2 regions of the Bacillus sp. OTU2372 genome follow, and region 1 is predicted to be linked to the other one. Evidence: riboswitches for the same ligand, from Rfam matches in the RefSeq annotation. Region 1 holds a riboswitch; the other holds the start of a gene.
What was found. Region 1 has a riboswitch for cyclic di-AMP ahead of AAHB15_RS29730 (hypothetical protein). Riboswitches for the same ligand answer to the same signal wherever they lie in the genome.
Positions count from the first base shown of each region.

Region 2: another riboswitch for cyclic di-AMP. It lies ahead of AAHB15_RS25085 (APC family permease); the one in region 1 lies ahead of AAHB15_RS29730 (hypothetical protein).

Region 1 covers NZ_JASATK010000053.1:278-4,087, forward strand. The annotation lists gene AAHB15_RS29720 (hypothetical protein) at 1-1, shown strand, start outside; gene AAHB15_RS29725 (CBO0543 family protein) at 187-744, shown strand; cyclic di-AMP (ydaO/yuaA leader) riboswitch at 945-1,082, shown strand; gene AAHB15_RS29730 (hypothetical protein) at 1,302-1,871, shown strand; gene AAHB15_RS29735 (APC family permease) at 1,908-3,810, shown strand, end outside.
Region 2 covers NZ_JASATK010000025.1:12,567-18,988, forward strand. The annotation lists gene AAHB15_RS25080 (hypothetical protein) at 338-811, shown strand; cyclic di-AMP (ydaO/yuaA leader) riboswitch at 1,009-1,144, shown strand; gene AAHB15_RS25085 (APC family permease) at 1,349-3,172, shown strand; gene AAHB15_RS25090 (cupin domain-containing protein) at 3,500-4,402, shown strand; gene AAHB15_RS25095 (cation diffusion facilitator family transporter) at 4,757-5,626, opposite strand; gene AAHB15_RS25100 (hypothetical protein) at 5,910-6,131, shown strand; gene AAHB15_RS25105 (hypothetical protein) at 6,205-6,422, opposite strand, start outside.

The DNA.
Region 1 (3,810 bases):
AGAGATGTTTTACTTCTAACGAGGCTTGAGATGGAGTTGCGGCGGCAGCTCTTTTTTGTATTTCAACTAAAGGGGCAGGATAGTCAAAAAAGAAATGGTAATAATTAGGATATTATGTGGGGTATTAAAGTTATGGACCCACAGGGATGTATGTAAATGGTTCTTAATTAAAAAAGGAGTAGTATAATGGACAGTTTTCAAAAATTAGAAAAGACCTATGACTACCTCCGAAAGTTGTGGCTCGATTACTGGACTCAAGAAGTGGTTTTTACATATCAGTGGTGGTTTGAAATTTTTGTTATTATTTTTCCATTGTTTTTATGGTGGAGATTTGTCGATAAAACTCGTTTAAAAGAAATAAGTCTGGTTGGGCTGATTACAGCAGGATTTGCTTTCATTTTTGATCAAATTGGTATGTCCCTAGGTTTTTGGGTATATCCATATACTTTAACACCATTTGAAAGAGATGAATTTACCCCTGCTGATTTATCTATTGTTCCCTTTATTTATTGTATGATTTATCAGAGATTTCCTATGTGGAAAAAATACATATTAGCAACTATAACCTATGCGTTTTTTGCTTCATATATAGGAGAAAATATCTTTCAATGGCTTGGGATATACAAAATAATTAAATGGAATCATTTATACTCTGTCCCGTTTTATATTTTAATTGGAGTATTTGTAAAAGTGGTTCTTCAAAAAATTAATTTAATTGAGTCACATTTCAAAGGAAAAGAATAAATGATACTAATTTCAAGAACGAGGGCGATTGTTCAATAGAACAGTCGCTTTTCTTGTTCCGCAAACGAAGCAGTTTTGTTAAAGATAATGAATCAAAGAAGAGTAAGAATGGATAGAATTTATTTTAAAAATTTCAAAAGGGATTATATTTTACTCTTTACAAGTTAAAAAGTTCGGCGTAATATCATGCACATAAAAAACAATTTAAAATGCCTAATCCCGTAAGGGAACGGAGGACCCAATTTTTTGGGGTTAATTCTACGATTAGTAGAAGGGATGTTAACTCTTTCGCCATCCTAACCCGTCAGCTAACTTCGTCGGCAAAAGCGAAGGAGGTCTAAAGACCGCCTAATTTAGGGGCTTTTTTGTTTTTTTGCAAAAAGGCAAACTTGAATTAACTGTGGGCTTTTTTATTTTTATCTCTCAATTTGGAGGTGTTGACTTAGCTTAACAACGTAAAAACATTTTGGGTTTATTCGGATTAATCAATTAAATAATGGAAAACTATATTTATTGATTATACTACTTGTTCAACATTTTTTGGGAGAGAAGTACTTATGAGTGAACCTTTTTATCTTAATTTTGGTAATTTACGCTTTTATCTAGACACTCCTGTACCAACATACTTTGGATTACATAAAGGATACCTTGATATTTATACAATGAAGTATCGAATATTTGGTGCAGTTTGGAAAATAGTAAACGAAAAAAGGTATGTTTTAGGCTTCTGGTTTGCTGACAGTGAGAAAGAAATTCATCGTGCTATAAAAGAGGCAGGATTTAATACCACAATCGAAATGAAGTCACAAAAAAACGTGCTGAACGAAATTTATCAATTAATTCGTATTGAGCAAGATAAAAAAAATTGGTCTAAAAGAAGAATGCTGAAGGTTATTTCTATTATGAGGAAGCCATTGAAAGATTTAAGAAAAGGATGGTATGTTTTAAAATCAAGCAATAATTTCCCTATGGTTCTAACCTGTATACAAAAAAAACAATTTGCAATTTGGATTGAACACATACAGATTTGTGAAACTCAAGAGGATATAAAAAAATTTATTAATTTAGTAAATCTAGAGCATAACATCAAATTAAGTCCCGAACCTATATCTTTTTTTCAATACTAAGTAATCGTTCTCATTTTATCTTAGAAAGGAATAACTATTTTGACTCATCCAGCTCAAGTTATTGAATTGTTATTGGCTATAATCGCCGTATTCGGTATTTGGTTTTCTATTTCGAATTTCAACAGTGTTAAGCGTGCATTAATCGGCAGACCGATGAGAACCGCAGAATTGCACGCTCAGCACAATAAGTTAATTTGGTATATTGCATTACCTATTCTTTCTGCTGACCTTTATTCATCCGTAGCATACGGCCCTGAAGCGGGAATTACAGAACTAGTAAAGTTAGGAAACGAAGCAAAATGGTATATCATACCGATTACCATTTCCACTATTATATTATTGTTCATCTTGATACTCTCATATATCATGGGAATCCTGGCATATCCAAGTGGAGGCGGGGCATACGCCATTGCCAAAGATAACTTTAAACAACGTTGGGTATCTTTAATTGCATCAAGTTCATTGCTGGTTGACTACATATTAACGGTAGCTGTTTCTGTCTCAGCTGCATTAGAAGCCATTGTCTCAGCTTATCCCATAGTTGCTCCATATGAAACGGTCCTTGCTATTCTCTGTGTTTTTCTCTTATTAATGGTGAATCTTCGAGGGGTTGCGGAGTCTGCTAAAATTTTTGCTTGGCCTACATTCGGGTTCATGGCATGTATGTTATTACTTGTTTTTACTGGTTTTTTTGACGAGGTGAAGCATGGTTTTGTTCAACCGAGCACACCTCCATTCGGCACGGTTCCCGAAGGCATAACGATTTTACTAATATTAAAAGCATTCAGTTCTGCTTGCTCAGCATTAACAGGAATTGAAACTATTTCAAATGCTGTTCCGATTTTTAGAGAACCCCAACAAAAAAATGCGATTAAAACATATATTGCGTTAGGAACAATCACATCTATAACCCTTTTAGGATTTGCTTATCATTTATATGTAAGAGGTATTAGTCCAGCGCCTGGTAATACAATGCTCTCTCAATTAACAGAGGATTATTTTGGACATGGCATCATATATCAAATTATCATCTGGTTTACTTTTATCGTACTTATTCTTGCAGCTAATTCAACATTTACAGGTTTTTCTCAACTAGCTGCTATCGTAGCTGCTGACGGCTTTTTACCTCGAGGTTTGACGAATAGAGGAGATCGCCTAGGATATTCTAATGGAATTATTGCTCTTGCCGCTACCGCTAGTTTATTGATTATTGCATTCCATGCTCACACAAATGCCTTAATTCCGTTATATGCAATTGGAGTGTTTTTATCCTTTTCAGTTGCTCAATTTGGTTTAATAAAGCGGTGGAGGCGAGTGAAAGGGCCGCAATGGAAAATTAAATTAGCGATAAATACGGTTGGGGCAATAATCACGAGCATTGTTGCTGTAATTTTTGGAGTAACCAAGTTTACAGGTGGGGCGTGGGTTGTTTTAATTGTAATTCCTGCAATTATTTTCTTTTCAATGGCCATTCACCATCATTATCAAAACATTGCAGATGAGTTAAAGATTGATATTAACACCTTAAAGCCTAAAGGAAACAGGGTTATCACAATTGTTCTTGTTTCAGGAGTGCATCGAGTAGTGCATAACACCTTATCTTTTGCTTTGGGCATATCCCATGATAACTTATTAGCTGTATATGTTGGTTTTGATGATGACTCTATGAAAAGGATGGAGACAAAATGGGAGGAATGGGGAAATCCATGCAGATTGATCACGTTGAAGAGCAAATATAGATCGGTTTTAGAGCCTTTTTCAAGATTAATTAAAATGATTGAAGAAAAAGAAGAATATAAATCACAAATCCAGGTTGTTATACCTCAATTTATTCCTAAGAAGTGGTGGCATAACTTACTGCACAATCAAACGGCTTTATTACTTCGATTATGGTTATATAGACATAAAGATGTTGTTATTACAACAGTACCTTATCATT
Region 2 (6,422 bases), on a different contig from region 1:
CATTTAAAATTGTGATTGGAATCACAAACAAAATAATAAATGAGCGCAGTTGTTAAAATTATGTGAATTTCTTCAGCAAACTGATACATATTGAGGGAAAGTAAGAGAAGAATATTCCCCTGTAAATCTTCTACACGTGTTGATGTTCCAAATTGTATTTTTTATCAAATTCTAATGCATGATACGTACTTAATTCGAATGTGACATGCGTTTATTTCATACAAATAAATAAATCTTGAAAATTCCCCCAGCATTTACAAAATTGTTGTTCCACGACCAATTTCAAATTTTTATGAGAATGAGAAGGGTGCAAGTATAAAATAGGAGGGGGCTTAGTATGAAATTCACGATACAGTATATTCCTCTTAGTAAAATCAAACCTGATGTATCGATGAAAATCACAGAACACATTAAAAAACTTCAGAGGTTAATGTGGGATTGTATGTTTGTGTTGGTTGTCAGAAAAAATAAGAAGGATGGCAGTTACATTATTGTTAGCGGTCAAGATCGATTTGAGTCCATAAAAAAACATACCAAAAACATTTATGCACCTTGTATAGTTGATAAAAGTAATTCCCCTCGAATGGTATCGTGGCTTCATCGTATACGAAACAAACAACCCCTAGATGATTTTCCGTTATTCCCCCCTAGCTGGTCCATTGTTCGATCCTTTTTGAAACAAGAGCCCCGTTTTAAAAATCTATCGCGTTCCGAACAAATTAGAGTCTTACTTATTGCGGCACGATACAAGAAAACTGTGATATGTGCTATGAAGACCACAGTGGCGGATATTATAAGAAGTTACAAATAATAGGAGAATATTAATATAAAAATAAAGAGCCACAAGAAATAATAACTTGTGGCTTTAATCGTCCCTTTTTCTCTTCTTTTGCTCCAATCTATCCAGTGTGGTGGCTGTTGTTTTTATTTCGGACAATATAAATTCCATCTCCTCATTATCCCTTTACAATTTACCTTATTGGGAGTATTATCTTGTACATAAGAAAAATAAAATAACTGCCAAATCCCATAAGGGAACGGAGGACCCAATTTTTTGGGGTTAATTCTACATTTGTAGAAGGGATGTTTTCTTCTTCGCCATCCTACCCGTCAGCTAACTTCGTCGGCTAAAGCGAAGGAGGTCAAGAGACCACCTTTTTTAAAGGTGCTTTTTTTGTTTTTTTCAAAAAAGGCTTCTTTAATATTGTGGTCTTTTTATTTTTTCTAAGAATTTAAAAGATTGATAGTTTGGGGGTGTATATAAGTACAAAAAGGGAATAAATTATCAAAATCTCAAAAACACAACGATCAAATGTTTATAGACCGCAACTTTCAGGAGGAAATAACCATGACATTTAAAAGACTTCTTTTTGGCAGACCTTTAAAATCCAGTGAAGTAGATGCAGAAAAAATGCCAATATGGAAGGCATTACCGATTCTTTCATCGGATGCCCTGTCCTCAGTTGCTTATGGGACCGAAATGATTTTGCTTGAACTTGCCACAGTGGGTGCGTTTGCCTTTTCCTTTTCACTGCCGATCGCGATGGCTATTATTCTTTTAATTAGTATTCTGATTGTGAGTTACAGACAAGTGATTGATGCCTATCCGCAAGGTGGGGGAGCGTATATGGTTGCCAAAGAAAACCTTGGTATGATGTGGGGGCGATTAGCTGGCGTTTCCCTGTTGATTGACTATACCTTAACCGTTGCGGTTTCCATCTCAGCTGGAGTTTTAGCGATTACGTCAGCGTTTCCTGCTGGGTTGCCATATATCGTACCCATTGGAATCATCTTTATTTGGTTTATGGTTTGGATGAACCTAAGAGGGACATCAGAATCTGGTAACGTGTTCGCCTTACCTACTTATTTATTTATAGTTTGTATGCTGATATTGGTTGGAAAAGGGCTATTCGACTGGTTAACTAACAATGTCCAAGCGGAACACCAGGTCTCTATTCCAACAGCCATACCATCAGGATTAACTTGGTTTGTGCTATTAAAGGCTTTTTCATCAGGTTGTTCTGCTGTTACTGGTGTTGAGGCTATTTCTAATGCTGTACCAAACTTCCGAGACCCAGCCCAGCGAAGCGCCAAAAGGACTATGCTTACACTTGGTGTGTTATTAGCCGTTATTTTTGGCGGGGTTACAATCCTTTCCCAAGCCTATGACATTCACCCAGACTCAACAGGGACAAAAACCGTTCTATCTATGGTTGCAGAGGACGCATTCGGACGAGGAGTAATTTATTATATTATCCAAATTTCGACCATGATGATCTTAACCTTAGCAGCAAATACAAGTTTTAATGGCTTTCCAATATTGGCTTCTATCATGGCACAGGACAATAATATGCCTCGAATGTTTAGCAATAGAGGAGACCGTTTAGCCTTCAACCACGGAATCATCACGCTTGGAGTATTAGCGAGTATTTTATTAATTGTTTTTGGCGGCAGAACTGAAAGCTTAATCCCCCTTTATGCAATTGGTGTTTTCCTATCCTTTACAATGGCACAAGTAGGTCTGGTTATTAAGTGGCGTAAAGAGAAGTCACAAGGATGGAAACGGAAAGCAATTATTAATGGTATAGGAGCTCTTGTGACATTCTTTGTTGTCATTATCTTCAGTCTTACTAAGTTTGAAGAAGGGGCCTGGATCGTCGTATTCATCACCCCTATATTACTTTGGGTGATCACGAAGATTAATAAACATTATAAAAATGTTGCTAAACAATTAAATGTTGACTTAGCCGAGCCGATTCTAACAACTGATACTGTGATCATTATTCCTGTTGCCGGTATTCATAAGGTAGTTGTCTCTACAATCGGATATGCAAAAGCTCTTACGCCGAATGTGGTTGCTTTTTATGTTGCTTTTTCACCTGAAGCTGCCAAAGAAATGGAGGATAAATGGGCGCAATGGAATCCAGGTGTAAGATTAGTTGTTGTTGTATCCCGTTATCGTACCGTCATAAAACCTTTAATTGAATTTGTAGGACGTATTGAATATCATTTGGGAGAAAAAAAGAGAGTAACTGTGTTATTACCTGAATTTTTTACAAGCAAGTGGTGGCATCGTTTATTACACAACCAATCAGCTTTTCGTATCAGGGCAACGCTTTTTGCACGAAAGGACGTCGTTGTTGCAACTGTTCCATTTCGTTTGAATGATTAATATAGAGTGTCCATTAAAGTCCAATGATGATTTCATTGGATTTTTCATTTGTCTGTCTATTTCATTGACAAAAAGGAAAAATTCTGAACTAGCTTATCCACTTCTTTTCGTCATTCATATCGTTCATTTGTCTTTGTTCCGGCAATTAAAAAAGAAAGAAGAATATTTCAAACATGGCTGCTTCGTTAGCTAATTAGGACAAGGGCATCAGAAAACGGCAAATGGTTGTCCGAATGCGGAGGGGGATTGGGTTAGGCGCATCTAAAAGAACTCCATCACGACTGAGTCATATAATATGTTTGAATGACTGTGAAGGGGATGAGGAAAATGTATCAGGGCCCTATAGCATACCCATACTACGTTAATACACAAACATATAACTCAAACTTTATACCAAGAACTCAACAAGGAAACCATCAAGAGGTATGTGAAGCGATTCTTGCTGGAATCAAAGGGAAAGCTTCTGTAATTGATTTTTATAGTCGATTAATCAATATAGCACCAGATTTAACGCAAAAAAATGACATTCTTCATGTTTTAGATGATGAAAAAGTACACTTACAGCAATTTACCAATATATATTTCATGCTTACTGGAAGGCAGCCTGAGTACCAAATTGAAAAAATACCTTTTCATTCTTATCAAGAAGGTTTAAAAAAGGCTTATGAAGCTGAATTATCGAAGTATCAAGAATATCAGAATAATAGTTATTTACTAGCACAAAATCCACTCGTTCGAGATGTATTCTTGCGTGCTTCTACAGACGAGATGGGGCATGCAAAACGAGTGGGATTGTTACAATCATTTAAGGGTCAAGATAAAATGGTTTTAAAAGATTATGGACCTGAACCTTTTGTCGTCGATATCGAAAAGGCTGCAAAGAAAAACAATAATTATCGTACAGCTTTATGGACAGGACCACATTTGCAAGTTACTTTGATGAGTATCAAGGTGGGTGAAGATATCGGTTTGGAAATTCACCCTGCCCTTGATCAGTTCTTACGGATTGAACAAGGTCAAGGGGTTGTTCAAATGGGGAAACGTAAAGATCAATTAGATTTTGTGAAAAAAGTATATGACAACTATGCCATCATGGTACCGGCTGGAACATGGCACAATGTTACCAATACGGGGACTATCCCGCTAAAACTTTACTCAATCTATGCGCCGTCGCAGCATCCGCATGGTACCGTACATGTAACAAAATCCGAAGCCATGGCTGAGGAATAAAATTACAGATAATAAGTTGAAAAAATAATATTAGATTTATACGAGAAAATTGAGAAGTATCTTGACCCAACCATTGCAGGTTCAGAAGCAGCTACGTTGGATCAAGAAGCATTAGGTAAGTTGAACGACCAACTTACGGATGCATTGAAAAAATTGGATGAAAAAACAAAGTAAATGATCGTAAACCTCGGAAAAAGGGACTTTTTGATAAGTCTCTTTTTTGATGTGATTTTAAATCGCTCACACATAGGATAATCTTCTTTTTAAAAAGTGAAAACATATTATGAGCTGATAACTAATGCATCAGAAGTACGAAAGAGGCAGAATTTTTCTGCCTCTTTCGTATTATAATCTTTAATTTGGTTCGACATGGACATGGACATCATAAACGTTGTGTTCATTCATTAATCTCTGCTCCACCTCGGTTGCAATATCATGAGCTCTTCGAATATCTAAATTAGAATTTACTAATATGACAATGTCCACCACTACGTTGTTACCATAATTTCTCGCTTTTATATCTTTTAAACCTTTTACACCATAGGAATTAATAATTGTTTCTTTATATATTTCTATTAATTTTTCATCGAACCCATCAGTCAAATTATGAGAAGCATCTCTAAAAATCTCCCAGCCTGTTTTACAAATAAGTAAACCCACTATTATAGCAGTTAAGGGATCCATCCAAGGCAGCCCAAACTGTGTACTAATAATTCCAATGAATGTTCCTACGCTGACCCAAGCATCTGACAGATTATCTTTAGCTGCTGCCATAACAGATTGACTATGTACTCCACTGGCCAATTTTTTGTTATAACGATAAACAAAATACATAACCACCGCACAAAAGAGGCCTGTCCATGCAGAAATCAAATCTGGATTTTCATTTCTTCCATTAAAAATACTAGTAATCGCTTCATATGTCACCTGTATTCCAACAACCAACATAATAAATGAAGCCACCATCGAGGCAATTGTTTCAGCTTTCCAGTGCCCATATGGATGGTCATCATCAGCGGGACGCTGGGATAACTTTAAGCCCACAAGTACAGCGATTGAGGCAATGATATCAGTGGTATTGTTTAACCCATCCGCTTTTAACGCCTCAGAATTTGCCATAAATCCAACAACTAATTTTACGGCAGACAAACAAATATAAGCAATAATACTAATTATTGCTCCCCGTTCTCCGCGTTTTAAATCCAAATATGCCTGTTCATCCATTTTTCTCACCTACTTTTTATCCTTTTTCATTATGAAACAAAATATCAAGTGGGTCTAGAGAAACCTTTTGTCGTTATACTAACTAAGTAATAGGGCTGAAAAAAAGTTTCGTAGGGGAAACTTTTGATGAATTAAAATGTATATTCAAAAATCCATTTTGTAAGTTCCTATAAGAAAAATAGTATTAATGTATGCCCATTAAATTTTTTCTTGCTTGTCCCACAAATGTCCAATCATTCCTATAAAAATTTTCATTATATACATTATGATAGGAGGTGTTAAAATGAGTAATCAAAGCTTTGTGCGGTTTGCATCTGAGCTTGTAGGTGAAGAAGTAGAAGTTATCACAAATAATGAAACTTTTACAGGGACTTTGGAATATGTCGGTTCAGATCACCTTATCCTAGTAACTAGAGTAAGAGGACGTCGTGTAAGATTAGCGATTCGCATAGCGCTAATTATTGCGCTTTTCAGATTATTAACTGGACGTACCTTTACTTTATAGTATTGAAATAACCATTTTGTAAAATTAAAAATTTATAAAAAAAGAGTGGAAATTCATCCACTCTTCTTTTGTTTCAAGTGAAAAATTTTACATCTGATACATTATTTGGTGTAAATGAAGAAAAATTAAAATCGCTTCCCTGAGTAAGCTTTTTAAGACGTCTAAGCGCCTCATCAAACTCTTCAGCAGTCATTTGTTTAGTTGCTAGTAAGGAAGTAAGGATGGCAAATGCTATAGGAGTCGTATCAACAAATACATCAACTTGTACATCCACGTCGGAATTACCGCTAT